Regions from separate parts of the Virgibacillus natechei genome, predicted to be linked through region 1. Evidence: a T-box and tRNA genes for the amino acid it is inferred to sense, from the RefSeq annotation. Region 1 holds a T-box; the other holds one or more tRNA genes.

Region 1 (15,097 bases):
CTGGACGTGGCTATTTAAGTATATAAGTTATCCTAGTATTTAAATTCTATAGTTTCCTATGCAAAAAAAGCTCTCTGTTGAAAACAATATGTTTCCTGCAGAGAGTCTTTTCATAACTACGGTTATTTTTTCTTCTTTAATAAATAAATTCCAATAATAATAATGGCTATTGGCCAGTAATCTTCTATATAATCAATTACTACGTAGACCCATGCAAGCCATTCAGGAAGTTCAATTGAAAAAATTAAAAGAATCGAAAGGCCTATGAGCACAATGCCAGCAAATAGTCCATCCTTTGTTTGCAGATAACGAATGAGAAATGCAATGCCGATAATGAGAAGGTAAATAGCCCAATGATCTATCCAAAAACGATAGTGATTTAAGCCGTGAATATGAATACCGATCCCTAAAATAATCGTACCAATAAACAAATTTTGATATTTCTTCGAATTATAGCTATAAATAATTAGTGATAAGCCTATAATTATTAGTAGCGTAGGTAATGAGTAAAAGTCAGTCAAAATTGGAATTCTTAACTGCCTTAGTAGAAAAAATATACCAATGCCGATTAATATGTAAGCGGCAAGCGAATTTTTTTTCTTCATTGATACACCTCTAGTCTACAGTAACGTGATTTCTTGCTAATTATATACTGTTATGATAAAGTACCCTCGAGTTCATATTATATATACGTTTGATCTTATCACATTGTTTCAGAATCTGTTCACAATTTCAAAAAAAGTGAACCGTATAATGTGATATAATATACATTAATACGTTTTTTAAAGGTATGTTCTATTGAACATATTCCTAAAGTTTTATTGGGGGTAGATAAAGTGCATATTCTAAAAGTTGGATTCAATTACAAAACAGCCCCTGTAGAAATTAGGGAAAGGTTCACATTTTCAGAACAATCTCTTCATGATGCCATGACAGCACTAAAGGCGCAAAAGAGTATTTTGGAAAATGTGATTATTTCTACATGTAATCGTACAGAGATATACGCAGTGGTTGATCAACTTCATACAGGTCGTTATTATATAAAACAATTTTTATCAGACTGGTTTGAAATTGAGAAGGAGGATTTTTCTTCTTACTTAAGAATTACGGAAGATGATGGTGCATTTGAACATTTGTTTCGTGTTTCTACCGGTCTTGATTCAATGATTTTAGGGGAAACACAAATTTTAGGTCAAGTTAAGAAATCATTTTTAACATCACAAAGCATGGATACGACCGGAACGATCTTTAATGAACTTTTTAAACAGGCTATTACGTTTGGAAAACGAGTACAAAAGGATACTGAAATCGGTTCACATGCGGTTTCGGTAAGTTTTGCTGCAGTTGAACTGGCTAAAAAGATATTTGGTAATCTAAAGGATAAACATGTTGTAATATTAGGTGCTGGAAAAATGGGAGAATTGGCTGCAAAAAATCTTCAAGGTTCAGGTGCAACAGATATTACAGTTCTAAACCGAACATTTGAAAAAGCAGAGGAGTTAGCTGCAAAATTCGATGCAAAGCCTGCACATGCAGATGATTTAGCAGATGTTTTAAAGCATGCAGATATTCTTATAAGTTCGACTGGTTCAGATTCTGTATTATTAACAAAGGAAATGTTAGAACCAATACAAAAGGAACGAAACGAAAGCCCATTACTTTTGGTCGATATCGCTGTGCCACGAGACCTTGATCCGAAGATAAGTGAGATAGAGAATGTCTTTTTACGTGATATAGATGATTTACAGCATATTGTTGATGGAAATTTAGAGTCTCGAAAAGCTGCAGCAGAAGAAGTAGAAATTTTGCTTGAAGCGGAAATCGTTGCTTTTAAAGAGTGGGTGAAGACATTAGGAGTTGTCCCCATCATTTCTGGTTTGCGTCAAAAAGCTCTATCCATTCAAGCTGAAACCATGCAAAGTATTGAACGAAAAATACCAGACTTAACAGTACGTGAGAAAAAAGTATTAAATAAGCATACGAAAAGCATTATTAATCAATTATTAAAAGAACCCGTTACACAAGCAAAAGAATTAGCTGCAAGGGACAAAGCAGAGGAATCGTTAGATCTGTTTGTGGATATATTTGGCATTGAAGAAGAAGTAAAGGCTGAATTGAATAAACAAGCAAAAAATAATAATACACTTACAAGACTAAACAAAGATGAAAAAACAGATAATAAAATTGCATTTCCAATGATAGAAAGATTAAGCAGTATGTAGATTAGTAAGCATTCAGTGAGGGAGACACCTTACTGAATGAGGTTTTGCTTTATAGCATTCTGGTTATTTCGTTTTGGTTCGTCATTTCGTGTATGGTGATTTACTATTGGAGGTTTTTTAGATGCGTAAAATAGCGGTAGGGTCAAGAAAAAGTAATTTAGCGTTAACGCAAACGGATTGGGTAATAGATGCGTTACAAGCTGCAGGTGTTCAAAACGAATTTGAAGTACATCAGATTTCAACCAAAGGTGATCGTATTCTGGATGTTACATTGTCCAAAGTAGGTGGCAAAGGTCTATTTGTTAAAGAAATTGAAAAAGCTATTTATGATCATGAGATTGACCTAGCTGTACATAGCATGAAGGATATGCCGTCAGAGATGCCTGAAGGTCTGGTGATCACATCCATTCCAATCAGAGAGGATCATCGCGATGCTTATATTGCAAAAAATAATGTAGCCTTAAAAGATTTACCTAGCGGAGCGATAGTAGGTACAAGCAGCTTGCGGCGAGGGGCTCAAATCTCAGCAGAAAGACCTGATGTTTCAATTAAATGGATTCGGGGAAACATTGAAACGCGTTTACGTAAACTCGACGAAGAAGATTATGATGCAATTATTTTGGCTGTATCCGGCTTAAAACGCGTTGGTTTAAGTGAAGATCTTATAACCGAATATCTCGAACCAGATGTTTGTGTGCCAGCAGTCGGTCAGGGTGCATTAGCGATAGAATGCCGTGAGGATGACCATGAGCTACGTGAAATATTAGCAAGGATTAACGATGATCGAACAACGAAAACGGTTAAAGCGGAAAGAACGTTTCTTCATCTGCTAGAGGGTGGATGCTCGGTTCCAATTGGGGGCTATGCTTATTTAGAAGGACAGGAAATTGTTTTGACAACATTAGTAGGTACACCAGACGGGGAAGAGATTCTTAAAGAAGTAGCTCGGGGTACAGACCCTGAATCTGTGGGTGAAGAAGCTGCGAATAAAATGATTGACCGGGGTGGAAAAGAGATTATAGATCGAGTGAAAGAGGAGCTTGATCAGTAATGCCGAATTCATTACATGGGAAGAAAATCCTGATAACTAGAGAAGCAAGGCAAGCTAATGAGTTTACAGAAAAGGTATTGAAGTATGGCGGAAAACCAATAGAAGTTCCTCTTTTGAAACTTACAGGTAAAAATCATACGGATAATAGACGGTTTTTTCAGGATTTAACCATGTATGAGTGGATATTTTTTACAAGTACGAACGGTGTTCATTATTTTTTTCAGTTAGCAAGCGAGTATCAAATAGATACTGGAGTTTTAAAAGATAAAAAGCTTGCTGTTGTTGGTCATAAAACGGGCAATGTACTAAAAACTTATGGATTCACAGCAGATTTTATACCGACGACGTATAACGCTACTGTAATGGCAAGTGAATTCTTAAATAGATATACAGTTGATAATCCGATATTACTTGTGCGGGGAAATCGTTCAAGAGATGTTATTCCTGTAGAATTTTCAAAGCATGGAGTTGCTTATGACTCGATGGAAGTTTATGAAATAACCTATAATTATCAAATGACGGAGCGTTTAAATGCCGTTTCAAGGGATTATGATATCGACTTTATAACATTTACAAGCCCCTCAACAGTTGAAGCATTTACTGAAATGACGATGGTACACTCAGGTAATGAAGTGTGTGTATGTATCGGTACGACAACCGAAATGCGAGCGCGTGAATTAGGTTTTACTACAATTATAACAGCAGAAGAATTTACAATAGATGGCATGTTGACATGTATCAGTGAATTTATCGCTCAGAAGGGATTATGATAATGACAACAAATCAGGATTTTAAGCGGCATCGAAGGTTAAGGTCATCAGGTTCCATGCGGTCTTTAACCCGTGAAAACCACGTGCGAACAGAAGATTTAATTTATCCAATGTTTATTATTGAAGGTGAAAATATTAAACAGGAAGTTCCATCCATGCCTGGTGTATTCCAAGTCTCACTTGACCGATTAAATGAAGAATTAAAAGAGATCAATGAACTGGGAATTAAAGCAATATTACTTTTTGGTGTACCTAAAGAAAAGGATGAGCAAGGGACTGGTGCTTTTATCGAAGATGGTATGGTCCAGGAAGCAACACGAGCCATCAAAAAAGAATATCCAGAAATACTCGTGGTCGCAGATACGTGTTTATGTGAATACACGTCACATGGTCATTGTGGAGTTATTCATAACGGTGATGTTGATAATGATGCATCACTTAAACTATTAGCTAAAACAGCTGTATCACAAGCACAAGCAGGTGCAGATATCATTGCACCATCAAATATGATGGACGGATTTGTAACGTTTATCCGTCAAGCGCTAGATGAGGCTGGGTATACGAACATTCCGATTATGTCCTATGCAGTAAAATACGCATCAGCGTTTTATGGCCCTTTTAGGGATGCTGCTGATAGTACACCACAATTTGGTGATCGTAAAACCTATCAAATGGATCCAGCAAATCGCTTAGAAGCATTACGTGAAGCTGAATCAGATATGGAAGAGGGCGCAGACTTTCTGATCGTAAAACCTGCCATGACTTACCTTGATATTGTACGAGACGTAAAAAATAAATCTAACGCCCCAGTAGTTGCTTATAATGTTAGTGGAGAGTATTCGATGGTGAAGGCTGCAGCATTGAATGGCTGGATTAACGAGCAAGAGTTGGTAATGGAGAAGTTAACCGCCATGAAACGTGCAGGCGCAGATCTTATCATCACATATTTTGCAAAAGATGTAGCAAAATGGTTGAATCAATAGTAGAACAAATAAATTTGCAGTTAGGGTGATGAATCGTGAAAAGTTTTGATAACTCTGTAGATGCATATAAGGAAGCGGTTGATTTGATGCCTGGTGGTGTGAATTCACCAGTCCGTGCATTTAAATCAGTAGGTATGTCACCAATTTTTATGGAGTATGGGAAAGGGTCACAGATAGTTGATATTGATGGGAATGAATATATTGATTATGTGTTAAGTTGGGGGCCACTTATTTTAGGGCACGCCCATAATCGTGTTGTCACAAAGTTGCAAGAAGCAGTTGCAAATGGGACAAGCTTTGGTACGTCAACTACTCTGGAAAATAAACTTGCAGAACTGGTCATTGAACGTGTCCCTTCAATCGAAATGGTACGAATGGTGAACTCCGGAACAGAGGCAACGATGAGTGCATTACGTGTTGCCAGGGGTTATACAGGAAGAAATAAAATTTTAAAATTTGAAGGTAATTATCATGGGCATGGGGATTCATTGCTAATTAAGGCAGGATCAGGTGTGGCCACATTAGGATTACCAGATAGTCCAGGCGTTCCGGAATCTATTGCTAAAAATACAATAACAGTTCCATATAATGATGTAGAAAGTGTACGTTATGCCTTTGAACAATATGGTGATGATATTGCAGCAGTGATTGTTGAGCCTGTTTCTGGTAATATGGGAGTTGTCCCACCAGAGAATAATTTCTTACAGGATTTACGAAACATTACGGAAGATAATGGTACCTTATTAATTTTTGATGAGGTGATGACAGGGTTCCGTGTAGGCTTTAATTGTGCGCAAGGGTATTTTGGTGTCACTCCAGACCTGACCTGTCTAGGAAAAGTAATCGGTGGTGGACTTCCAGTAGGTGCTTATGGTGGTAAACGTGACATTATGGAAAATATCGCTCCAACTGGCTCTATTTATCAAGCAGGGACATTGTCCGGGAACCCATTAGCAATGACTGCTGGCTATGAGACCTTAAATGCCTTAACTGAAGATTCGTATAAGGAAGTAAATCAGCAAGTGGATAAGCTAATCGAAGGCTTCAAGCAAGCTGCAAATGATTTTCAATTACCACTGCAAATTAATCGGGCAGGATCAATGGTTGGTGTTTTCTTCACAGATGAAGCTGTTGTAGATTTTGAAACAGCTCAGAAGTCTAATCTTGATTATTTCGCTCAATACTATAGGGCAATGATTGAAGAAGGTATATTCTTGCCACCGTCTCAGTTTGAAGGATTGTTTCTGTCAACGGCACATACAGATGAGGACATCGATAAAACGATTCAGGCAGTACGAAATGCATTTTCTAAAATTGAAAAATAAATGAAGGTTTAAAAGCTACTTCCTAGTCGGAGTAGCTTTTTTTACTATATAAGCATATCTTTCCATTTTCACTCATATAATTCTTAAGACATATGAAGTAAAACGATCATGTTGAAGGGAGGAAGTACTTTGTCGAATGACCAATCAGTATTCAGCTTCGAGTTAAATGAATCTCTCTATTTTGAAAAGGGACAGGAAGTTGCAGAAATGAGAGGAATTTCATTAGATCCAGAAATATCTATTCAATCTTTTAATGAGTACATTTCAATTCGAGGAGTAATTGAGTTGAACGGTGAATATCAAAAGGTGGTGGATTCAGAAGAAGATAATGATTTTAGTGATTTAGATAATTTTCAATCTCATCGTTATGTAGAAAGTGTGATCGATACGGAAGATGACTCAGCAAGATTTTCCCACCGATTCCCTGTTGAAATTTCTGTTCCATCATACCGTGTAACTGATTTAAACGATGTAACCGTAAGTATTGAATCATTTGATTATGAGATACCTGATAAAAGTCAATTGAAGTTATATTCCACCATTGAAATTGATGGGATTAATAGCCAAGCGACAGAGGTTCGTGAAGAAGAGGAAGAGCAGGAAGAAGTGACAGAACCGATCGATGAGGCCTTTCAGTTTGAGATTAAAGAAAAGAAGGAAATAGAATCACCTAGCGCTATAGAGCCAGAGCATCCAGAGCATGTTCCTGAATTATCTATAGAGGAACAAGAGCCGATGGAGAGTGAACGTTGGAAATCCAAAAAATCACAAACATTAAAGGAATTCTTTGATACTATTTCTTCTCAGGAAGAGGAGTCTAGTTCAATAGATATGTCAGAAAACCCTAATCCACCCCCTTCTGTTTTCGAATCTGAATCATCCTCTGAATTTTATTATGAAGAAAGCACGGAAAGTCGCTCCGAGAAGCTTGAGAATGTAAGTTATTTATCTGATATGTTCAGAGGTACAGAAGAAGAACAGTATACACAGATGAGGCTTTGCATCGTACAAAGTCAAGATACGATAGAAACGATTGCCGAGCGCTATGATATTACTGCGTTACAATTAATGAAACAAAATCAGATAGATGATAATTATGCAGTGGTAGAAGGTGAAATGCTATATATTCCAGATATTAATAGGTAATTAATTTACGCCCCTTGGTATACGTTTTCAAGGGGTATCTAATTTTTCCTATCCAGGTGGTGAAATGAATGGAAATAATTAAAAAAGTGTTAAATGCTTATGCTATTCATCCATTAAATATAGAACACGTAACAGATCGATTAATTCGAGTAAGTGATGGACAAGGTGATTATGCGTTGAAAAGTAGTTTACTATCCAAAGAATCTGTGTCAAATTGGGAGAATGTATATCATCTAGCATTCTCCAAGCAGGTTTCTACTGTTTTACCAGTATATTTAACGAAGAATGGTAACCTGTACGTAGAAATGGATCAAACGATCTTCTATTTAACCCCCTGGATAGAAACAGAACAAACAAAGAGTAGTAGCCAGGTAATTGATTACTTTTATAAAAGCATAGGAACTGTTCATGCCAAAACAAAACAGTCACAATCGATATCCACCGGAAATTTAACAAGCGATTTTAATACATACAAACGTTTTTGTGAGATAACACAACGAGACTTGCTTAAGTTTGTCGAGCAGTTTGAACAGAACAGATATATGTCACCATTTGAATTATTGGTTTGTACACACTATCGTGATATAGAATTTGCATTAAAAGAAATCAATAGACGAATTGACCAGTTTATTGAGGAACAAGAACAAGAGATAACTTGGAATTATAGTTTGTGTCACGGAAATTTAAATTTTTCACATACACGTAATACGCATCTAATAAATTGGGAGAATTCTTTTTTCGACAATGCAGTAGTAGATTTAGCGTTGTTTTTTAAACAAGAAGTTTCATTTTACGATCAACCTATAAACCTTTTCATGGAGCAGTTCTCTACCTATTACAATGAAAATAAACTGAGCCAAAACGAATTATATTTACTTACAATTCATTTATTAAATCCATCGGACTACGTCAAACTAATTCAACAGTATGTGACGAACGGTTCGAAGGATTCAATGGTTAATCAAGTTATAAACTTACAGCATGCGTACCGCCAAATTTTATTTGGCTTACAATGGTCAAAATTTGTGGAAGCGGAATATGAAACGTTTTCCATGGATGACCTTGAAAGCTAAATCCATTTTAAATAAAAAGCTATAAATAAAGTTACTAAAACCCCTAGTAAAAAAACGTCTAATGACGTTGGAAATATCATTGTGCGGATTAATTGAAAAATCAAAATGGGTAATGTTGCTTGCTCAATAACAATAATACAAGTTCTAGCCCATGGTGGTAGTCTAAAACGATAATAACGCGCCAACTTAATCACCTCTCTTACTTGTATAGTTAGAACTAAAATGTGTTTATAGATGTCATTTGTTAAGGTTCTTCTCGAAAGTGTTGGGACTGCGGTTACTCGCCCCACCGAAAATAATTGTTGCTTTCAATCTTCGCAGTTGAAATAAAAGACGGCGTAACTGCTGTTTGCTATAAGTATTTGCTATAAACGCCGTTCGGGATCGCTCCGGGCGGATGCTTTCCGCGGGCACGGCCTCAGCCTCCTCGAGAAAACCACTCTGCGGGGTCTTCGGACACGTGCTGGGGCTGCGCGTAAATGCTCGCCCCACCGAAAACCATTGTTCCCGCAGGAGTCACCGCCCTTCCCTCACCCGAACTGGTGAGGCGGTTGGATGTTTTGAATATTGATTACTAATGCAATTTAGCGGCAGTAACCGGAACACCCAGCGGAGGAAACACATGAAGACTCCTGCGGGAGAAAGGCCTAGGTGAGACCCCACAGTGCGTTAAATGATGAAGGCCAACTAAAATCGCCCTTTGCGGGCAACGTTGGCATACCCCTTGCCGGGGCAAGGAGGCTCACCAGCCGCCCGCGGAAAGCGAAATGTGTTTCCGTAGCGAATCCTTGATCTCAACTAGCGTTTGCAAAAGAATGTTCACTACGTCGTCTTTTATATCTTTTGTGTTAAAAACAACATCTTTTAGAAAACAGCTTTTTTGTTAAAAACGAAGGCTTTTACCCTATAAGGATGGGGTAGCCGATCGATTAATTCGTTATATAATATGTAAATAGACACCTGTTTTGTGCAAAATCATGAGTAATAGTTGACGAAGCACACCATTATGGATAAAATAAAAGTAATAATTAGAGGATGTTCGAAAATAGTATCGTCCTTAGTCGATCAACAAATAAAATGCGATGATAGGGAAGAGTACAAAATAGCACCTAAAGAGAAGGAAACCAATAGCTGAAACGTTTCCCAGGAATGCCTATTTTGGAAGGTCACCCTTGATGCAACTTCTCCGAAACATAAGTTTCGCGCTTAGTAGTAGGAGGATGTCGGTTATTGGCCGTTATCCATTAATTGAGTGTGCAAATGGATTTTTTTTATTTGTAAACAAAGGTGGTACCACGGAAATACCCTTTTCGTCCTTTATTAAGGATGAGGAGGGTATTTTTGAATTCAATTAAGAAACAAGGAGGATTTTCAGTATGAATAACGATCAAAACACATCACTTCCTTCAAAATATAATCCACAGGCTGTTGAAAAAGACCGTTATCAATTTTGGTTAAAAGGCAAATATTTTGAAGCAACAGGTGATCAGGAGAAAGAACCCTATACCATTGTTATTCCACCGCCAAATGTAACTGGCAGGCTGCATTTGGGACACGCATGGGATACGACAATGCAAGATACGATTTCTAGAATGAAACGAATGCAAGGATATGATGTATTATGGTTACCTGGTATGGATCACGCAGGTATTGCTACACAGTCCAAAGTAGAGGAAAAGTTAAAAGAACAGGGGACTAACCGACATGTGTTAGGTCGCGAGAAATTCATGGAGACAGCCTGGGAATGGAAAGAGGAATATGCAGATTTCATTCGTTCACAATGGGAAAAATTAGGCCTAGGACTTGATTATTCAAGGGAAAGGTTTACATTGGATGATGGGTTATCCGGTGCTGTAAAAGAGGTATTCGTTAAGCTATATGAAAAAGGATATATTTATCGCGGGGAATATATCATAAACTGGGATCCGAAGACACGTACTGCCCTTTCTGATATCGAAGTGATTTATGAGGAACTGCATGGGAAGTTTTATCATATGCAATATAAAATAAAAGACAGTGACGAAATGATTGAAGTCGCTACAACACGACCAGAAACGATGTTAGGTGATACGGCAGTTGCTGTTCATCCCACAGATGACCGTTATAAGCATTTAATAGGTAAGACGGTTATATTACCGATTGTTGGTCGTGAGATTAAAATTGTTGCGGATGAATATGTTGATATGGAGTTAGGATCTGGTGCGGTCAAAATAACACCAGCACATGATCCAAATGATTTTGAAATTGGAAACCGTCATGGCTTGAAGCGGATTTTAGTGATGCATGAAGACGGTTCAATGAATGAAAATGCTGGTAAATATGAAGGACTTGACCGTTTTGAATGCCGCGAGCAAATTGTTAAAGACCTTCAGGACCAGGATGTATTATTTAAAATAGAAGATCACACACATCAGGTTGGACATTCTGAACGAAGTGGTGCCGTTGTTGAACCATATTTATCGACACAATGGTTTGTTAATATGCAGCCACTGGCAGACGAAGCAATCAACCTTCAGAATGGTGAAGAAAAAGTGAATTTTGTGCCAGATCGTTTTGAAAGAACGTATTTACACTGGATGGAAAATATTCGTGATTGGGTGATCTCTCGTCAGCTATGGTGGGGGCATCGTATCCCAGCTTGGTATCACAAAGAGACAAAAGAGATCTATGTAGGAAAAGAAGCACCCAGTGATAGTGAGAATTGGGAACAGGATGAAGATGTCTTAGATACATGGTTTTCCTCTGCTTTATGGCCTTTTTCAACAATGGGCTGGCCGGATGAGCAAAGCGATGATTTTAAGCGTTATTTTCCAACCGACGTATTGGTAACGGGCTATGACATCATTTTTTTCTGGGTAGCGCGAATGATCTTTCAATCGAAGGAATTTACAAAAGAGAGACCGTTTAAGGATGTACTTATCCATGGATTAATCCGTGATGCAGATGGACGTAAAATGAGTAAATCATTAGGGAACGGTGTTGATCCAATGGATGTTATTGATAAATACGGGGCTGACTCCCTACGTTATTTCCTATTAACAGGTTCCACTCCTGGTCAGGATTTACGCTTCCATTGGGAAAAGGTGGAATCTACTTGGAATTTTGCTAATAAAGTATGGAATGCTTCCCGTTTCTCGCTAATGAATATGGAAGGATTCACCTATGAGGATATCGATTTATCAGGGGAGAAGACATTAGCAGATAAATGGATTTTAACTCGCCTAAATGAAACGATCGATCATGTTACAAAAAACACAAATAAATACGAGTTCGGTGAAGCGGGTCGGTATCTATATAATTTCATATGGGATGAGCTATGCGATTGGTATATCGAAATGGCAAAACTACCATTAAACGGCGAAGATGAAGCAAAAAAGAACACAACGCGTTCCGTGCTCGCCTATGTTCTGGATCAAACCATGCGTATGTTGCATCCGTATATGCCATTTATTACCGAAGAAATTTGGCAGCAATTGCCGCATCAAGGAGAATCGATTACAGTTGCTAGCTGGCCGGAAGTAAAAAATGCGTTTCATGACGAGACAGCTTCAACAGAAATGAAACGGCTTGTATCGATAATTAAATCCGTTCGTAATATTCGTGCAGAAGTAGATACACCGATGTCTAAACAAATCAAATTGTTAATACAAGCTGAAAACGAGGAGATTGTACAAGAACTCAAGAATAATAAGGACTACTTGGAACGATTCTGTAATCCAAGTGAATTAACGATAGCCTCTGAATTAGATATTCCAGAAAAGGCAATGTCAGCTGTAGTAACAGGCGCTGAAATATATTTACCACTCGAAGGGTTAATTGACTTTGAAAAGGAAATAGAGCGGTTGGAAAAAGAGGTTGTGAAATGGAATAAAGAAGTGGAGCGTGTACAGAAAAAACTGGCAAATGAAGGATTTGTAAAAAAAGCACCTCAAGAGGTTGTTGATGCAGAAAAACAAAAAGAACAGGATTATCTAGAAAAACACTCGAAAGTGAAAGCACGTTTGGCAGAATTAAAAGGATAAGAACAAAAGCGCAAGCGCCCGTTTAGCAACGTACAAATTGGAGCACTCCGCTATGAGATAAAGGAAACACGACGAACGAAGTGAGTAGATGTTGACTTTCACCACAAGGGTATAAGTGCGACTTTACTTCTGCCTACGCCTGCCGGCTTGGCAATCAGTAAGTCTTCTTTATCGTAGTGGAGGAGTGTGAAGTTTGATAGTTGCTGGGCGCTGGAGCTGGACGTGGCTATTCCAGTATATAAGTTATCCACAGCGTTTAAATTCTATAGATTCCTATGCAAGAACAAAAGTGGAATTTCAATTATCCGTTGAAATTCCACTTTTTAATTTATCCGTAATGTGTGTGATATATTTTTCTAAGATGTTCAGGTCACTAACCGTGCTTAGCGTTCGTGATCCGACAACGTCCTCGATTTCATTAAAAAGTAGTTCCCCATTTAAGCCGATTAAAAAATCAATACCAACCATATCAAAATGAAAAGAGCGAATGATTTTAGAAATGATTGAACGTTCATGTGCATGAAGTTGATACATGCGGGCAGAGCCACCAAGTTTAAAATTAGATCGGAAATCATCGGTGCTTTCACGTAACACAGCACCAATGATCTCTTTTCCTATCACAAACACGCGTAAATCTTTTCCGAGTTGTACGTTACAGGCTTGAATAATGATGTCGTTTGTAGCAATACTTGAAATACGATTTAACCAGTCTTGTTTATCTTGTATATAATAAACCTGTTTACCACCCCTACCAGATGTTTCTTTTATGATAAAGGGATAGGGCATGGGTGGCGTTTGTGATACCGTATCTTTCTGAGCAAATATAGTGTCAACCATTGGAATATCCTGGTCGATGATATGGTGATGAGTTAGAGCTTTATTATTGCAAATACTTGAAATAGAAGATGAGTTAAAAACAGTAATGCCACATGTTTCCAGATGAAGGTTCAGCAAGGGTTCAATTAGACGGATGATAGCAAAGTCTGGTTTATGTACTTCTTTATTATCCACTTTGATTGTTCGCTCTTGGTTTTCAATACCGATTATTAATTGTTCTCTTATAACAAGTTCAAGTGATACGTTCTGCATCTGCGCTTCTGCAATCATCCAATTAATATAGGATCTATTTTCTTCAACATTAGCTTCTGCGTATATTAACCATCCATGCTTCATGTGCTCACCTCAATTTTTGTTAATCGTATCAAGAATATAGTCGATAATAAAATCCGCTACATTTATTCCCGTACAGTCATACATGTTTCGAATATGCGCATTTGAATTTATTTCACAGATAATGGGGCGATTATTTGGACCAAATAATAAATCCACACCTGCAAAATCAGCACCTAATGCTTTTGCAGCTGAAATAGCTAATTTCCTCTCTTCATCTGTTGGGTCATAAGCTTCCATCGTTGCGCCGGAAGAGACATTGGCTCGGAAATCATTTGCAGCTTGTCGTTTCATACCTGCTACCACTTGGTCACCTACAACATGAAGGCGAATATCTTTCCCATAACTAGATGAAACAAACTCCTGGAACATAAATGCTTTACCTTGTAATGCTTGTACGCATGTCACTAATTCCTCTTTTGTATGTATTAAATAAACTTGTTCTCCAAACGAGCCAAAAGCTTCTTTAATAATCATTGGAAATCCTAGTTGATCGATAGCCAGATTGACACTATCGGTGTCCACCTGTACATTGGTAAAAACCTTTGGGGCTACGATTGTTTTAGGAATAGGTAGGTTCTGTCTGGCTAGTTGCTGATAGCTAGCGATTTTATCATCACTATTTTGGATTACTTCTGCACGATTAAATACCCGAACGCCAAGTGATTCGAGTTGGTTTGCTAAATAGATATCCTTGTCTGCAAATACGACATAATCTGGCAAAGAATTCATATCTTCTTTTAAAAGTTTCAATAGATCGGTACTTAGAAAAGATAACAACTCATTATTTTTATAAATAGTTGTCTGGCTATATTTCCTGGCTGCAGCTGCTTGTATCCACTCCGCAAAATCTAAAAATTTAGTACCAGGTAAGCTTCCATTATATATAATCCAACCTTGAAGCTTCATTTGATGATATCCTTTCTGCTATACTATTTTATTATATATGAAGTTTATCATTTCTAAAGAGATTTTAGTATAAGAAAAGCAAAGGTTATGTAAAACTGACAGTATATTATTGAAAAGGGGTGACTATATGTTTAAGAATTTCCAACAAATCGAAGTGTTTTTTGAAGAAAGGAAAAGGTTAGGTATAAAACCGGGATTAGAAAGAATAAACGCATTACTAAATTTGTTACATAATCCACAGAAAAAGATGCATGCGATACACGTTGCTGGCACAAATGGGAAAGGTTCTACCGTTCATTTTATTAAAAATGCTTTAATGGCTAATGGCTATCAAGTTGGTGTGTTTACGTCACCTAGCTTCACTGGATTAACCGGTCATATATTTATAAACAATAGCTCCATGAACGAAGAGGAATTTCTGACATT
Region 2 (15,097 bases), 1.8 Mb from region 1:
TTCGGAGAGAACCAGCTATCTCCGTGTTCGATTGGCATTTCACCCCTACCCACACCTCATCCCCGCATTTTTCAACATACGTGGGTTCGGGCCTCCGGTCAGTGTTACCTGACTTTCACCCTGGACATGGGTAGATCACACGGTTTCGGGTCTACGACCACATACTAGAGACGCCCTGTTCAGACTCGCTTTCGCTGCGGCTCCGTGTCTTCCACTTAACCTTGCATGTAATCGTAACTCGCCGGTCCATTCTACAAAAGGTACGCCGTCACCCATTAACGGGCTTCGACTACTTGTAAGCGCACGGTTTCAGGTTCTATTTCACTCCCCTTCCGGGGTGCTTTTCACCTTTCCCTCACGGTACTGGTTCACTATCGGTCACGAGGAAGTATTTAGCCTTAGGAGATGGTCCTCCCAGATTCCGACGGAATTTCTCGTGTTCCGCCGTACTCAGGATACACTCCGGAGGAAATGCCTTTTCGACTACAGGGCTCTTACCTTCTATGGCTGATCGTTCCAGATCGATTCGTCTAACGCATTTCTTTGTAACTCCAATGGAATGTCCTACAACCCCAAAGAGCAAGCTCTTTGGTTTGGGCTGTTTCCGTTTCGCTCGCCGCTACTTGGGAAATCGCATTTGCTTTCTCTTCCTCCGGGTAATGAGATGTTTCAGTTCCCCGGGTCTGCCTCATTTATCCTATGTATTCAGATAAATGTCCTGTTCCATTACGAACAGTGGGTTCCCCCATTCGGAAATTCTCGGATCAATGTTTACTTACAACTCCCCGAGACATATCGGCGTTAGTCCCGTCCTTCTTCGGCTCCTCGTACCAAGGCATCCACCGTGCGCTCTTCTTCACTTAACTAAGTTACTTGTTTTCATTCAAAAGAACGTACAATTTAATTTGATGTCGTTGATTACTCTTATTTAGTTTTCAAGGTACAAAATAACAAAATGAGAGATTTACATCCCTCAAAACTGAACCAAACAACCATGTATGTCCCTGACCTCAGAGAACCCGTTAGGGTACCTCTGAAGCGTTCCTTCTATTTATCCTTAGAAAGGAGGTGATCCAGCCGCACCTTCCGATACGGCTACCTTGTTACGACTTCACCCCAATCATTGGCCCCACCTTCGGCGGCTGGCTCACGTAAACGTGTTACCTCACCGACTTCGGGTGTTGCTAACTCTCGTGGTGTGACGGGCGGTGTGTACAAGGCCCGGGAACGTATTCACCGCGGCATGCTGATCCGCGATTACTAGCGATTCCGGCTTCATGCAGGCGAGTTGCAGCCTGCAATCCGAACTGAGAATGGTTTTATGGGATTTGCTACACCTTGCGGCTTCGCTGCCCTTTGTTCCATCCATTGTAGCACGTGTGTAGCCCAGGTCATAAGGGGCATGATGATTTGACGTCATCCCCACCTTCCTCCGGTTTGTCACCGGCAGTCACCTTAGAGTGCCCAACTTAATGCTGGCAACTAAGATTAAGGGTTGCGCTCGTTACGGGACTTAACCCAACATCTCACGACACGAGCTGACGACAACCATGCACCACCTGTCACTCTGTCCCCGAAGGGAACCCGGTATCTCTACCGGTTGCAGAGGATGTCAAGACCTGGTAAGGTTCTTCGCGTTGCTTCGAATTAAACCACATGCTCCACCGCTTGTGCGGGCCCCCGTCAATTCTTTTGAGTTTCAGCCTTGCGGCCGTACTCCCCAGGCGGAGTGCTTAATGCGTTAACTTCAGCACTAAGGGGCGGAAACCCCCTAACACCTAGCACTCATCGTTTACGGCGTGGACTACCAGGGTATCTAATCCTGTTCGCTCCCCACGCTTTCGCTCCTCAGCGTCAGTTACAGACCAGAGAGTCGCCTTCGCCACTGGTGTTCCTCCACATCTCTACGCATTTCACCGCTACACGTGGAATTCCACTCTCCTCTTCTGTACTCAAGTCCTCCAGTTTCCAATGACCGCTCACGGTTAAGCCGCAAGATTTCACATCAGACTTAAAAGACCGCCTGCGAGCGCTTTACGCCCAATAATTCCGGACAACGCTTGCCCCCTACGTATTACCGCGGCTGCTGGCACGTAGTTAGCCGGGGCTTTCTGGTTAGGTACCGTCAAGGTACCGCCTTATTCAAACGGTACTTGTTCTTCCCTAACAACAGAGTTTTACGATCCGAGAACCTTCATCACTCACGCGGCGTTGCACCGTCAGACTTTCGTCCATTGCGGATGATTCCCTACTGCTGCCTCCCGTAGGAGTCTGGGCCGTGTCTCAGTCCCAGTGTGGCCGATCACCCTCTCAGGTCGGCTACGCATCGTCGCCTTGGTGAGCCTTTACCTCACCAACTAACTAATGCGCCGCGGGCCCATCTGTAAGTGACAGCTAAAAGCCGCCTTTTAACTTCTCATCAGGAGATAAAAAGTGTCATTCGGTATTAGCTCGCGTTTCCGCGAGTTATCCCAATCTTACAGGTAGGTTGCCCACGTGTTACTCACCCGTCCGCCGCTCGGTCCACAGATTTCCTCCCGAAGGATTCCATCTGCTTCACGCGCTCGACTTGCATGTATTAGGCACGCCGCCAGCGTTCGTCCTGAGCCAAGATCAAACTCTCCAAAAAAGTTTGAATAAGATCGACACCGTCAATCTCATCAATTGTCTTAGCTTTCTTCCTTTCATGTGCAAAAGAAATTTGTTTTTGTCGAATTCATAGAATCCGGACATTCACTTACCTCTTCTGACATGTGAAAAACAGTAACCTGTTCTTCTTGACATACTGGTTGTTTTGTTCAGTTTTCAAGGAGCAAATTTCAGTGATTGCTTTAAAATAGCAACCTCTTCATCTTATCATGCCCACTTCTATAAGTCAATAACTTTTTTGAAGTGTTTTTTAAGATTTGATTTTGTGTCGCTTCTCAAAAATGCGACTTTATTAATTTACCATGCTGACTTGTGAAAGTCAATATGTTTTTAAAATTATTTTTGGTGGAGCCTAGCGGGATCGAACCGCTGACCTCCTGCGTGCAAGGCAGGCGCTCTCCCAGCTGAGCTAAGGCCCCGTATTAAATGGTCGGGAAGACAGGATTCGAACCTGCGACCCCTTGGTCCCAAACCAAGTGCTCTACCAAGCTGAGCTACTTCCCGTTAAAATGGTGCGCCCGAGAGGACTCGAACCTCTAACCCCTTGATTCGTAGTCAAGTACTCTATCCAATTGAGCTACGGGCGCATATATATGGTGCCGAGGGCCGGACTCGAACCGGCACGATAGTAACCTATCGCAGGATTTTAAGTCCTGTGCGTCTGCCCATTCCGCCACCCCGGCAGGGTTTGGAGCGGAAGACGGGATTCGAACCCGCGACCCCCACCTTGGCAAGGTGGTGTTCTACCACTGAACTACTTCCGCTTTGGCATATTTAAATAATAATGCGGGTGAAGGGACTTGAACCCCCACGTCCGAAGACACTAGATCCTAAATCTAGCGCGTCTGCCGATTCCGCCACACCCGCTAATGGTGAGCCATGGAGGATTCGAACCTCCGACCCTCTGATTAAAAGTCAGATGCTCTGCCGACTGAGCTAATGGCTCGTACAATTAAACCAATTACTTTATGTGATTGTCAATCTAAGTGTAATATACATTTTCATAAAATCAAAAGTGGTGCCGGCCAGAGGACTTGAACCCCCAACCTACTGATTACAAGTCAGTTGCTCTGCCAGTTGAGCTAGGCCGGCAAATGGTGGAGGATGCAGGGCTCGAACCTGCGACATCTTGCTTGTAAGGCAAGTGCTCTCCCAGCTGAGCTAATCCTCCAACATATAATATATTCTTACGTATAGATATATAATATCAAATTGATTCATTATATCTATAAAGCCTGGCGACGTCCTACTCTTGCAGGGGCAAAGCCCCAACTACCATCAGCGCTGGAGAGCTTAACTTCTGTGTTCGGCATGGGAACAGGTGTGACCTCTCCGCTATTACCACCAGACCTGATGTCATTCTGTGTTATTCACTGGATGTGAACATATCAACAGAACTTCCTTATGATAAGGACAAGTTTTATTATATGCATTTTTTGTCTAAAATGCAAGGGTTTTTGTCCATTTATACCCTAAAAACTAAATAAGAGTATCATCAACGCCGATCAAATAAGAAATTAGTTAAGTCCTCGATCGATTAGTATTCGTCAGCTGCACGTGTCACCACGCTTCCACCTCGAACCTATCTACCTCATCGTCTCTGAGGGATCTTACTCACTTAAAGTGATGGGAAGTATCATCTTGAGGGGGGCTTCATGCTTAGATGCTTTCAGCACTTATCCTTGCCATACGTAGCTACCCAGCCATGCTCCTGGCGGAACAACTGGTACACCAGCGGTATGTCCATCCCGGTCCTCTCGTACTAAGGACAGCTCCTCTCAAACTTCCAACGCCCACGACGGATAGGGACCGAACTGTCTCACGACGTTCTGAACCCAGCTCGCGTACCGCTTTAATGGGCGAACAGCCCAACCCTTGGGACCGACTACAGCCCCAGGATGCGATGAGCCGACATCGAGGTGCCAAACCTCCCCGTCGATGTGAACTCTTGGGGGAGATAAGCCTGTTATCCCCGGGGTAGCTTTTATCCGTTGAGCGATGGCCCTTCCATGCGGTACCACCGGATCACTAAGCCCGACTTTCGTCCCTGCTCGACTTGTAGGTCTCGCAGTCAAGCTCCCTTGTGCCTTTACACGCTACGAATGATTTCCAACCATTCTGAGGGAACCTTTGGGCGCCTCCGTTACTTTTTAGGAGGCGACCGCCCCAGTCAAACTGCCCGCCTGAAACTGTCTCCGAACCGGATTACGGTCCTGGGTTAGAAGGTTCGTACAGCCAGGGTGGTATCCCACGGATGCCTCCACGTAAGCTAGCGCTCACGTTTCTAAGGCTCCCACCTATCCTGTACAAGCTATACCAACATTCAATATCAGGCTACAGTAAAGCTCCACGGGGTCTTTCCGTCCTGTCGCGGGTAATGTGCATCTTCACACATCGTATAATTTCACCGGGTCTCTCGTTGAGACAGTGCCCAAGTCGTTGCACCTTTCGTGCGGGTCGGAACTTACCCGACAAGGAATTTCGCTACCTTAGGACCGTTATAGTTACGGCCGCCGTTTACTGGGGCTTCGGTTCTGCGCTTCGCTCGAAAGCTAACGCTTCCCCTTAACCTTCCAGCACCGGGCAGGTGTCAGCCCTTATACTTCGCCTTTCGGCTTCGCAAAGACCTGTGTTTTTGATAAACAGTCGCTTGGGCCTATTCACTGCGGCTCACTCACGAGTGAGCACCCCTTCTCCCGAAGTTACGGGGTCATTTTGCCGAGTTCCTTAACGAGAGTTCTCCCGCTCACCTTAGGATTCTCTCCTCGCCTACCTGTGTCGGTTTGCGGTACGGGCACCTGTGACCTCACTAGAGGATTTTCTTGGCAGTGTGAAATCGGGAACTTCGGTACTCAATTTCCCTCCCCATCACAGCTTGAAATTGCCGAACGGATTTGCCTATTCGACTTTCTCACTGCTTGGGCGCACTATTCCATCTGTGCGCATTCCTTATCCTACTGCGTCCCCCCATCGCTCAAACAGTCACGAGGTGGTACAGGAATATCTACCTGTTGTCCATCGCCTACGCCTTTCGGCCTCGGCTTAGGTCCCGACTAACCCTGAGAGGACGAGCCTTCCTCAGGAAACCTTAGGCTTTCGGTGAAAGAGATTCTCACTCTTTTTTCGCTACTCATACCGGCATTCTCACTTCCAAGCGCTCCACCAGTCCTCACGGTCTGACTTCACAGCACTTGGAACGCTCTCCTACCATTGTTCTAAGAACAATCCGCAGCTTCGGTGATACGTTTAGCCCCGGTACATTTTCGGCGCAGAGTCACTCGACCAGTGAGCTATTACGCACTCTTTAAATGATGGCTGCTTCTAAGCCAACATCCTGGTTGTCTGGGCAACTCCACATCCTTTTCCACTTAACGTATACTTTGGGACCTTAGCTGGCGGTCTGGGCTGTTTCCCTCTCGACTATGAACCTTATCACCCATAGTCTGACTCCCAAGGCAAAGTAGCTGGCATTCGGAGTTTGACTGAATTCGGTAACCCGGTGAGGGCCCCTCGTCCAATCAGTGCTCTACCTCCAGTACAATCAACCTTGAGGCTAGCCCTAAAGCTATTTCGGAGAGAACCAGCTATCTCCGTGTTCGATTGGCATTTCACCCCTACCCACACCTCATCCCCGCATTTTTCAACATACGTGGGTTCGGGCCTCCGGTCAGTGTTACCTGACTTTCACCCTGGACATGGGTAGATCACACGGTTTCGGGTCTACGACCACATACTAGAGACGCCCTGTTCAGACTCGCTTTCGCTGCGGCTCCGTGTCTTCCACTTAACCTTGCATGTAATCGTAACTCGCCGGTCCATTCTACAAAAGGTACGCCGTCACCCATTAACGGGCTTCGACTACTTGTAAGCGCACGGTTTCAGGTTCTATTTCACTCCCCTTCCGGGGTGCTTTTCACCTTTCCCTCACGGTACTGGTTCACTATCGGTCACGAGGAAGTATTTAGCCTTAGGAGATGGTCCTCCCAGATTCCGACGGAATTTCTCGTGTTCCGCCGTACTCAGGATACACTCCGGAGGAAATGCCTTTTCGACTACAGGGCTCTTACCTTCTATGGCTGATCGTTCCAGATCGATTCGTCTAACGCATTTCTTTGTAACTCCAATGGAATGTCCTACAACCCCAAAGAGCAAGCTCTTTGGTTTGGGCTGTTTCCGTTTCGCTCGCCGCTACTTGGGAAATCGCATTTGCTTTCTCTTCCTCCGGGTAATGAGATGTTTCAGTTCCCCGGGTCTGCCTCATTTATCCTATGTATTCAGATAAATGTCCTGTTCCATTACGAACAGTGGGTTCCCCCATTCGGAAATTCTCGGATCAATGTTTACTTACAACTCCCCGAGACATATCGGCGTTAGTCCCGTCCTTCTTCGGCTCCTCGTACCAAGGCATCCACCGTGCGCTCTTCTTCACTTAACTAAGTTACTTGTTTTCATTCAAAAGAACGTACAATTTAATTTGATGTCGTTGATTACTCTTATTTAGTTTTCAAGGTACAAAATAACAAAATGAGAGATTTACATCCCTCAAAACTGAACCAAACAACCATGTATGTCCCTGACCTCAGAGAACCCGTTAGGGTACCTCTGAAGCGTTCCTTCTATTTATCCTTAGAAAGGAGGTGATCCAGCCGCACCTTCCGATACGGCTACCTTGTTACGACTTCACCCCAATCATTGGCCCCACCTTCGGCGGCTGGCTCACGTAAACGTGTTACCTCACCGACTTCGGGTGTTGCTAACTCTCGTGGTGTGACGGGCGGTGTGTACAAGGCCCGGGAACGTATTCACCGCGGCATGCTGATCCGCGATTACTAGCGATTCCGGCTTCATGCAGGCGAGTTGCAGCCTGCAATCCGAACTGAGAATGGTTTTATGGGATTTGCTACACCTTGCGGCTTCGCTGCCCTTTGTTCCATCCATTGTAGCACGTGTGTAGCCCAGGTCATAAGGGGCATGATGATTTGACGTCATCCCCACCTTCCTCCGGTTTGTCACCGGCAGTCACCTTAGAGTGCCCAACTTAATGCTGGCAACTAAGATTAAGGGTTGCGCTCGTTACGGGACTTAACCCAACATCTCACGACACGAGCTGACGACAACCATGCACCACCTGTCACTCTGTCCCCGAAGGGAACCCGGTATCTCTACCGGTTGCAGAGGATGTCAAGACCTGGTAAGGTTCTTCGCGTTGCTTCGAATTAAACCACATGCTCCACCGCTTGTGCGGGCCCCCGTCAATTCTTTTGAGTTTCAGCCTTGCGGCCGTACTCCCCAGGCGGAGTGCTTAATGCGTTAACTTCAGCACTAAGGGGCGGAAACCCCCTAACACCTAGCACTCATCGTTTACGGCGTGGACTACCAGGGTATCTAATCCTGTTCGCTCCCCACGCTTTCGCTCCTCAGCGTCAGTTACAGACCAGAGAGTCGCCTTCGCCACTGGTGTTCCTCCACATCTCTACGCATTTCACCGCTACACGTGGAATTCCACTCTCCTCTTCTGTACTCAAGTCCTCCAGTTTCCAATGACCGCTCACGGTTAAGCCGCAAGATTTCACATCAGACTTAAAAGACCGCCTGCGAGCGCTTTACGCCCAATAATTCCGGACAACGCTTGCCCCCTACGTATTACCGCGGCTGCTGGCACGTAGTTAGCCGGGGCTTTCTGGTTAGGTACCGTCAAGGTACCGCCTTATTCAAACGGTACTTGTTCTTCCCTAACAACAGAGTTTTACGATCCGAGAACCTTCATCACTCACGCGGCGTTGCACCGTCAGACTTTCGTCCATTGCGGATGATTCCCTACTGCTGCCTCCCGTAGGAGTCTGGGCCGTGTCTCAGTCCCAGTGTGGCCGATCACCCTCTCAGGTCGGCTACGCATCGTCGCCTTGGTGAGCCTTTACCTCACCAACTAACTAATGCGCCGCGGGCCCATCTGTAAGTGACAGCTAAAAGCCGCCTTTTAACTTCTCATCAGGAGATAAAAAGTGTCATTCGGTATTAGCTCGCGTTTCCGCGAGTTATCCCAATCTTACAGGTAGGTTGCCCACGTGTTACTCACCCGTCCGCCGCTCGGTCCACAGATTTCCTCCCGAAGGATTCCATCTGCTTCACGCGCTCGACTTGCATGTATTAGGCACGCCGCCAGCGTTCGTCCTGAGCCAAGATCAAACTCTCCAAAAAAGTTTGAATAAGATCGACACCGTCAATCTCATCAATTGTCTTAGCTTCCTTCCTTTCATGTGCAAAAGAAATTTGTTTTTGTCGAATTCATAGAATCCGGACATTCACTTACCTCTTCTGACATGTGAAAAACAGTAACCTGTTCTTCTTGACATACTGGTTGTTTTGTTCAGTTTTCAAGGAGCAAATTTCAGTGATTGCTTTAAAATAGCAACCTCTTCACCTTATCATGCCCACTCCTATAAGTCAATAACTTTTTTGAAGTGTTTTTTAAGATTTGATTTTGTGCCGCTTCTCAAAAATGCGACTTTATTAATTTACCATGCTGACTTGTGAAAGTCAATATGTTTTTAAAATTATTTTTATTACCTGTTTTGCTATGGGTTGTCTTTTGTTTGAACAACGATATTTAATTTACCATGATTATTTACAGAAATCAAGTGTATTTGAAAAAGAAATAACTGGAAATAATGTTTTTCACTATTTATATAGTTGCTAACGTCTAGAAAAGCGCGACACAAAGCTTGAATGCCTCTTTCCGTTCTGCAATTATTATTACTTCCTTCTATCATAATGGCGATGCGATAAATACAAAGTACGCTTTCCATTTTAACCGAACGCTAACAAATAAAACCCTCTTCAAAATAAAAGGACCGACAATACAATATTGCCGGCCACTTTAATTATTTATCACGCATTAACGGGAATAGCAAGACATCGCGTATCGATTGAGCGTTTGTTAATAGCATGACAAGTCGATCGATACCAATTCCCAATCCACCTGTTGGAGGCATTCCGTATTCCAATGCTTCCAGAAAGTCTTCATCCATTAAATGCGCTTCATCATTCCCTGCGTCTCTTTCCTTCACCTGCGCTTCAAAACGTTCACGCTGATCGATTGGGTCATTTAATTCACTAAATGCATTGGCATGTTCTCGACCAACGATAAACAATTCAAATCGATCCGTAAAACGATCGTCTTCTTTGTTTTTCTTTGCCAATGGCGAAATCTCCAATGGGTGTCCATAAATAAATGTCGGTTGAATTAAGGATTCTTCTACCTTTTGTTCAAAAAACTCATTGACGATATGTCCAAAAGTCATTGCTTTTGTAATCTCGACTCCATGCTCTTTAGCCAGCCCTCTTGCTTTCTCATCACTCATTTGTTCCCAGAAATCCACACCTGTTTTCTCTTTTACTGCATCGACCATGTGTAGTCTTGTCCATTCCGGCTCAAGATCAATTTCCTGTTCATCATACAAGACTTTTGTTGTTCCTAATACTTCGTTTGCAATATGCGCAATAACGTTTTCTGTTAGTGACATAATATCATGATAATCTGCATATGCCTCGTACAATTCAATCATCGTGAACTCTGGATTATGCCTTGTAGAAACTCCTTCGTTGCGGAACACGCGCCCAATTTCATAAACCTTTTCCATCCCGCCGACAACCAAGCGTTTTAAATGTAGCTCAATCGCAATTCGCATATATAGTTGAGCGTCAAGCGCATTATGATGGGTTAGGAATGGTCGCGCAGAAGCACCACCAGGAATGCCGTGCATCATCGGTGTTTCCACTTCTAAAAATCCTTGCTCATCCAAATACCTGCGCATAGATTGAATGATTTTACTCCTTAAAATAAATGTTTCTTTGCTATCTGTATTTGAAATTAGATCTAAGTACCGCTGACGATAGCGCTGTTCCACATCTTTTAGGCCATGATATTTTTCTGGTAACGGACGGAGTGACTTTGTTAACAGACTAAATTCTGTTGCTTTAACGGACAGCTCCCCAACTTTTGTTTTGAACATAACTCCAGTAATACCGATAATATCTCCTATATCTGCTGTCTTGAAAACTTCATAACCTTCCTCGCCGATAGAATCCTGACGTACATAGATTTGAATTTGACCACTTTGATCCTGTAAATGCGCAAATCCCGCTTTTCCTTTGCCTCGTTTTGTCATTATTCTTCCAGCAATCGTGACTTGGTCTTCCTTTGGTTCTAATTCTTCTTTAGAGAACGCATCATATTGCTCTTGTAACTCCGTTGCTAAGTGTGTTCTAGAAAATTTATCGCCAAATGGGTCTAACCCCTGTTCGTGGTACGTGTTTAGTTTTTCACGGCGAACTTGCATTTGTTCATTTAGTTCCTCTGACACAATTATCACTCCAGTCATTTGTTAAATTAAGTATATAGAAAAAGCAGGAACCTTTCACGTTATATGGATACTTTATTGCTTGTAGAAAACGTAACTAATCCAAATAGTTGTTGCCAAACCCCGCTAAAGAATAAAACCTACCAGCAAACTACTGGCAGGTTTTATTCGCAAATAGGAAAGATAAAACTCCTATTTGCATAAGTGCAGGCTACTACATTCCTTCGAAAAGCTTGGCGGTGCCAAGCTTTCTAATAAGGGATCAAAATCAAGCCTTATGCATTACTAACAGCTTCTAAATCACTAGCGTACGTGTATAAGATCTCTAGTAGCTGTTCCCGCGTCTCAGCAATATTAATAAGCTTTCTTACTCCCATTTCCTTTTAAACCTATTAGATACCATGCAGTGTTTTCACATTTTCCATTACTTTTTCACCTTTTATTTTCACCAACCCGTCCATATGAAGCATACAAACGTCGATTTTTTCATTTGGTTTCGAATCGCTAATTAGCTTACCTGTTTCCAAGCACGTCCAATCATTATTTTCACGGTAGATGGTGGCTCGACCTAGGCGAGTCATGTTGGTTTCTTATCTGTCAAGGTTAATTCTTCCTTTGATACAACTAGTGTCGTAGCGATTTGGTTTAACAATTCTTCGGATACCTGCTTCTTTCCTCTTTCCAATTCACCAATTACGCTAACAGAGACACCTAACTCATTTGCAAATTTTATTTGTGTAAAACCCTTTAATTTCCGAAACGCCTTTACTCTTCTACCGACTCGCTTTGCATCCATTTTGTTACATCCTTTATGTCTGATTCTGGAAGTTTATTTATAAAATACGCAACACGCTTATTCCATGTTGGTAGGATTAGGTTAGGTGCAACCTCATTCAATGGAATGAGTACAAATGCACGTTCATGCATCCTTGGGTGTGGAAGAATTAAGTTTTCCATTTTACTATTTTCTTGATTATACACTAAAATGTCAAGGTCTATTGTCCTCGGCCCATTTCGGATTTTACGATCACGGCCCATTTTATGTTCGATCTTCTGACATAATAACATTAATTCTATAGGTGAAAGGGATGTATTTACCTCAATCACCATATTTAGAAAATAAGCTTGATTCGCATAACCCACTGGGGCTGTTTCATAAATGGAAGACTCTTTCTGAATGAAAACAGAATCACGAGCTGCCAATTCCTTCAAAGCATTATTCATATATTCTTTTCTTGGCTCGATATTGGCCCCTAAAGCGATATAGGCTATATTCATAATGTTTTCTCCCTGAAAATTTCTACAGCTATGGATTGATAATGTCCTGGAACAGGCGGATCTGGCTTCGTAACCCTTACCATACAAGCGGATAATAGGTCAAATGAGGCAAGCAACTCATCCGCAATAGTTCCTGCAACTGCTTCGATAAGATTCATCGCCTCACCTTCCGCTATTTCCTTCACCAGCTCGTAGACATGGCCATAGTGAATGGAATCATTCATGTTATCGGTTTGTGCCGGCTTTTTTAAATTGGAGAAAAGCTCTATATCGACATTAAATCGTTGTCCTAGTTTGTTTTCCTCTGGCAATAGCCCATGATAGCCATAAAACTGCATGTTAGTAAGCATGATCTTATCCAAGAGCCCTTCCTCCTTTAGCGAGCATTACATCCATCATTTTTGCCAGCTCTGCATTGACTTTCACATTATGAACACGAACGATTTGAACACCTTTTGTTATACCTAAACAAGTGGTTGCACCAGTTCCATTGTCTCGTTCTTCAGCAGGTAGATCCAAGACACCACCAATAAACCTTTTGCGTGACGTACCTAACAAAACCGGATAACCTAAGTTTGTAAATTGTTCCAAATTGTTCATTACGACTAAATTATCATCTGCCGTCTTCACAAAACCGACGCCAGGATCCAGTATGATGTTCGCCTCTGCAACACCAGCCTGTAAAGCAATTTCAACACTCTCAGCTAAATCATTTTTCATATCGTCTAGGAGAGAGGTATAATTCATATCTGTACGATTGTGCATTAAAATAATCGGTACATTATAAGCAGCAGCCACCTTCGCAATTTCAGGGTCTTTTTTTGCCCCCCATATATCATTAATTATTTCGGCACCGGCTTCCACTGCTTTTCTTGCTACTTCTGCTTTGTATGTATCGATGGAAATCGGTATATTTACTTTGGCCTTTACTGCTTGAATTATTGGCACAACACGCTCCATTTCGACTGCTAAGGATACAGGATCATGATCTGGTCGGGTTGATTCACCACCAATGTCAATCACATCTGCCCCAAGTTCCTCCATCTCAACTGCTTGTTTCACTGCTTTTTCAACTGATGTATAATTCCCACCATCCGAAAAGGAATCGGGCGTAACATTTAGTATACCCATTATATGTGTACGATCTGATAAGTCGTATGTTTTCGTAGTTGTTTTTAAGATCATTTTAATTTTAACCTTCTTCCAGCAACTTTATTTGATTCCTATTTTATCACAGAAAAAAAGGACTAGCATCATTTTTTCGATGCTAACCCCTTCCTTTTCATTCTATTATTTGTTATCTCCCTCAAATTGATACAAAGGAGTCGACAGATAACGCTCTCCGTTATCTGGTAATATCGCAAGTACTTTTTTGCCTTTGCCTAATTGCTTCGCTACTTTTTTAGCTGCAGCCACTGCGGCCCCTGCTGAAACGCCACCGAGAACCCCATTTGTTGTCGCAACTTCACGTGCTGTTTCCATTGCTTCATTATTGGATACACCAAGCACTTCCTCATAAATTGTTGTATCCAATATACCAGGTACAAAACCCGCACCAATTCCTTGAATTTTATGTGGCCCCGGAGATCCGCCAGCTAAAACCGGGGAATCCTCAGGCTCTACAGCATAGAGCTTAATACCTTTATAATGTTCCTTTAGAACTTTTCCTGCACCTGTAATGGTCCCACCTGTTCCAATACCAGAAACGAACGCATCAAGTCCTTCGTTCATTTGTTCAACGATTTCTTTTCCGGTTGTACGTGCATGAACCTCGGTGTTTGCTTCATTATTAAATTGCTGTGGCATGAAATAGCCATTTGCTGCTTTTAATTCTTCAGCCTTCTTAATAGCACCTTTCATCGCTTCTGCACCTGGAGTTAATACTAACTCAGCGCCATAGGCTCGGAGTAAATTACGACGCTCGTTACTCATGGTATCTGGCATTACTAAGATTGTTTTATATCCCTTCGCTGCAGCCACCATTGCTAAACCAATACCAGTATTTCCACTTGTCGGCTCAATAATTGTGTCCCCATCTTTTAAAGAACCGTCTTTTTCTGCTGCTTCGATCATGGACATAGCAATACGATCCTTAACCGAACTTCCAGGATTCATAAATTCCAATTTCAAATAAATATCCGCACTATCTGCATCTGTCATGCGGTTTAGCTTAACAATTGGTGTTTCTCCAATTAAACTAGCAATATCATTTCCTACTCTCATAATACTGCCTCCTAATCCCTAGTTATTTTGTATGATTAATTCAAATGTACGTTATTCTCAGAATAATGTCAACTAATAGTTGAATATCCTCTTACATCCATTATTCAGCATATATCCAGTCTATTTCCAGTTCTTCCCATAAAGGGGTTGCTGTGAGCGATTGATTTAATTCTTGTAAGGCTAACTCACTTTCAACATATGGTTTCATTTCCTCATATGTAAACTCAATGGCCGGGAGCTTTCGGTGAACGTAAATGATCGCTATCCCACGATCAGCTCGAAATGGCTCGCTATAGGAGTGCTCTTCTATATCAGCAGCTACCTCCTCATAACCGTTCGGAAAGAATTGACTATTCGTATTTATAAAGCCAAGGTAACCACCCTCGTCCTTCGTTTCTTCATCTATCGAATACTCTTGTGCAAGTAAATCAAAGGAAGCTCCTTCTTCTAGTTCTTCCGTAACTTGTTCAGCAGTATCCAAATCCCGTACAAGAATATGGGAGAGTTGCATAGTCGATGTGAAATCATATTGATTTCCGTATTCATCATAATAACGTTGAATTTCCTCTTCAGGAATGGTCGCATCC

Evidence for each region. The T-box of region 1 lies ahead of OLD84_RS11615 (valine--tRNA ligase). A T-box ahead of a tRNA ligase gene usually reads a tRNA of that ligase, here a tRNA-Val.
Region 2: it has a tRNA-Val gene. The T-box ahead of OLD84_RS11615 (valine--tRNA ligase) is inferred to sense a tRNA for this amino acid. The anticodon was not compared.

What each region holds. Positions count from the first base shown of each region.
Region 1 is NZ_CP110224.1:2,213,601-2,228,697, reverse strand. It holds gene OLD84_RS11660 (LiaI-LiaF-like domain-containing protein) at 123-605, opposite strand; gene hemA (glutamyl-tRNA reductase) at 837-2,222, shown strand; gene hemC (hydroxymethylbilane synthase) at 2,344-3,273, shown strand; gene OLD84_RS11645 (uroporphyrinogen-III synthase) at 3,273-4,043, shown strand; gene hemB (porphobilinogen synthase) at 4,046-5,026, shown strand; gene hemL (glutamate-1-semialdehyde 2,1-aminomutase) at 5,062-6,351, shown strand; gene spoVID (stage VI sporulation protein D) at 6,481-7,497, shown strand; gene OLD84_RS11625 (protein kinase family protein) at 7,566-8,570, shown strand; gene OLD84_RS11620 (hypothetical protein) at 8,567-8,755, opposite strand; T-box leader at 9,644-9,891, shown strand; gene OLD84_RS11615 (valine--tRNA ligase) at 9,947-12,592, shown strand; gene OLD84_RS11610 (ATP-grasp domain-containing protein) at 12,890-13,765, opposite strand; gene OLD84_RS11605 (ATP-grasp domain-containing protein) at 13,775-14,671, opposite strand; gene OLD84_RS11600 (bifunctional folylpolyglutamate synthase/dihydrofolate synthase) at 14,799-15,097, shown strand, end outside.
Region 2 is NZ_CP110224.1:183,871-198,967, reverse strand. It holds rRNA gene OLD84_RS01225 (23S ribosomal RNA) at 1-866, opposite strand, end outside; rRNA gene OLD84_RS01220 (16S ribosomal RNA) at 1,062-2,629, opposite strand; tRNA gene OLD84_RS01215 (tRNA-Ala) at 2,993-3,068, opposite strand; tRNA gene OLD84_RS01210 (tRNA-Pro) at 3,077-3,153, opposite strand; tRNA gene OLD84_RS01205 (tRNA-Arg) at 3,160-3,236, opposite strand; tRNA gene OLD84_RS01200 (tRNA-Leu) at 3,244-3,332, opposite strand; tRNA gene OLD84_RS01195 (tRNA-Gly) at 3,339-3,413, opposite strand; tRNA gene OLD84_RS01190 (tRNA-Leu) at 3,435-3,516, opposite strand; tRNA gene OLD84_RS01185 (tRNA-Lys) at 3,520-3,595, opposite strand; tRNA gene OLD84_RS01180 (tRNA-Thr) at 3,666-3,741, opposite strand; tRNA gene OLD84_RS01175 (tRNA-Val) at 3,745-3,820, opposite strand; rRNA gene rrf (5S ribosomal RNA) at 3,883-3,998, opposite strand; rRNA gene OLD84_RS01165 (23S ribosomal RNA) at 4,167-7,084, opposite strand; rRNA gene OLD84_RS01160 (16S ribosomal RNA) at 7,280-8,847, opposite strand; gene lysS (lysine--tRNA ligase) at 9,531-11,030, opposite strand; gene OLD84_RS01150 (hypothetical protein) at 11,402-11,590, opposite strand; gene OLD84_RS01145 (helix-turn-helix domain-containing protein) at 11,587-11,805, opposite strand; gene folK (2-amino-4-hydroxy-6-hydroxymethyldihydropteridine diphosphokinase) at 11,775-12,287, opposite strand; gene folB (dihydroneopterin aldolase) at 12,284-12,649, opposite strand; gene folP (dihydropteroate synthase) at 12,642-13,472, opposite strand; gene cysK (cysteine synthase A) at 13,578-14,510, opposite strand; gene OLD84_RS01120 (peptidylprolyl isomerase) at 14,611-15,097, opposite strand, start outside.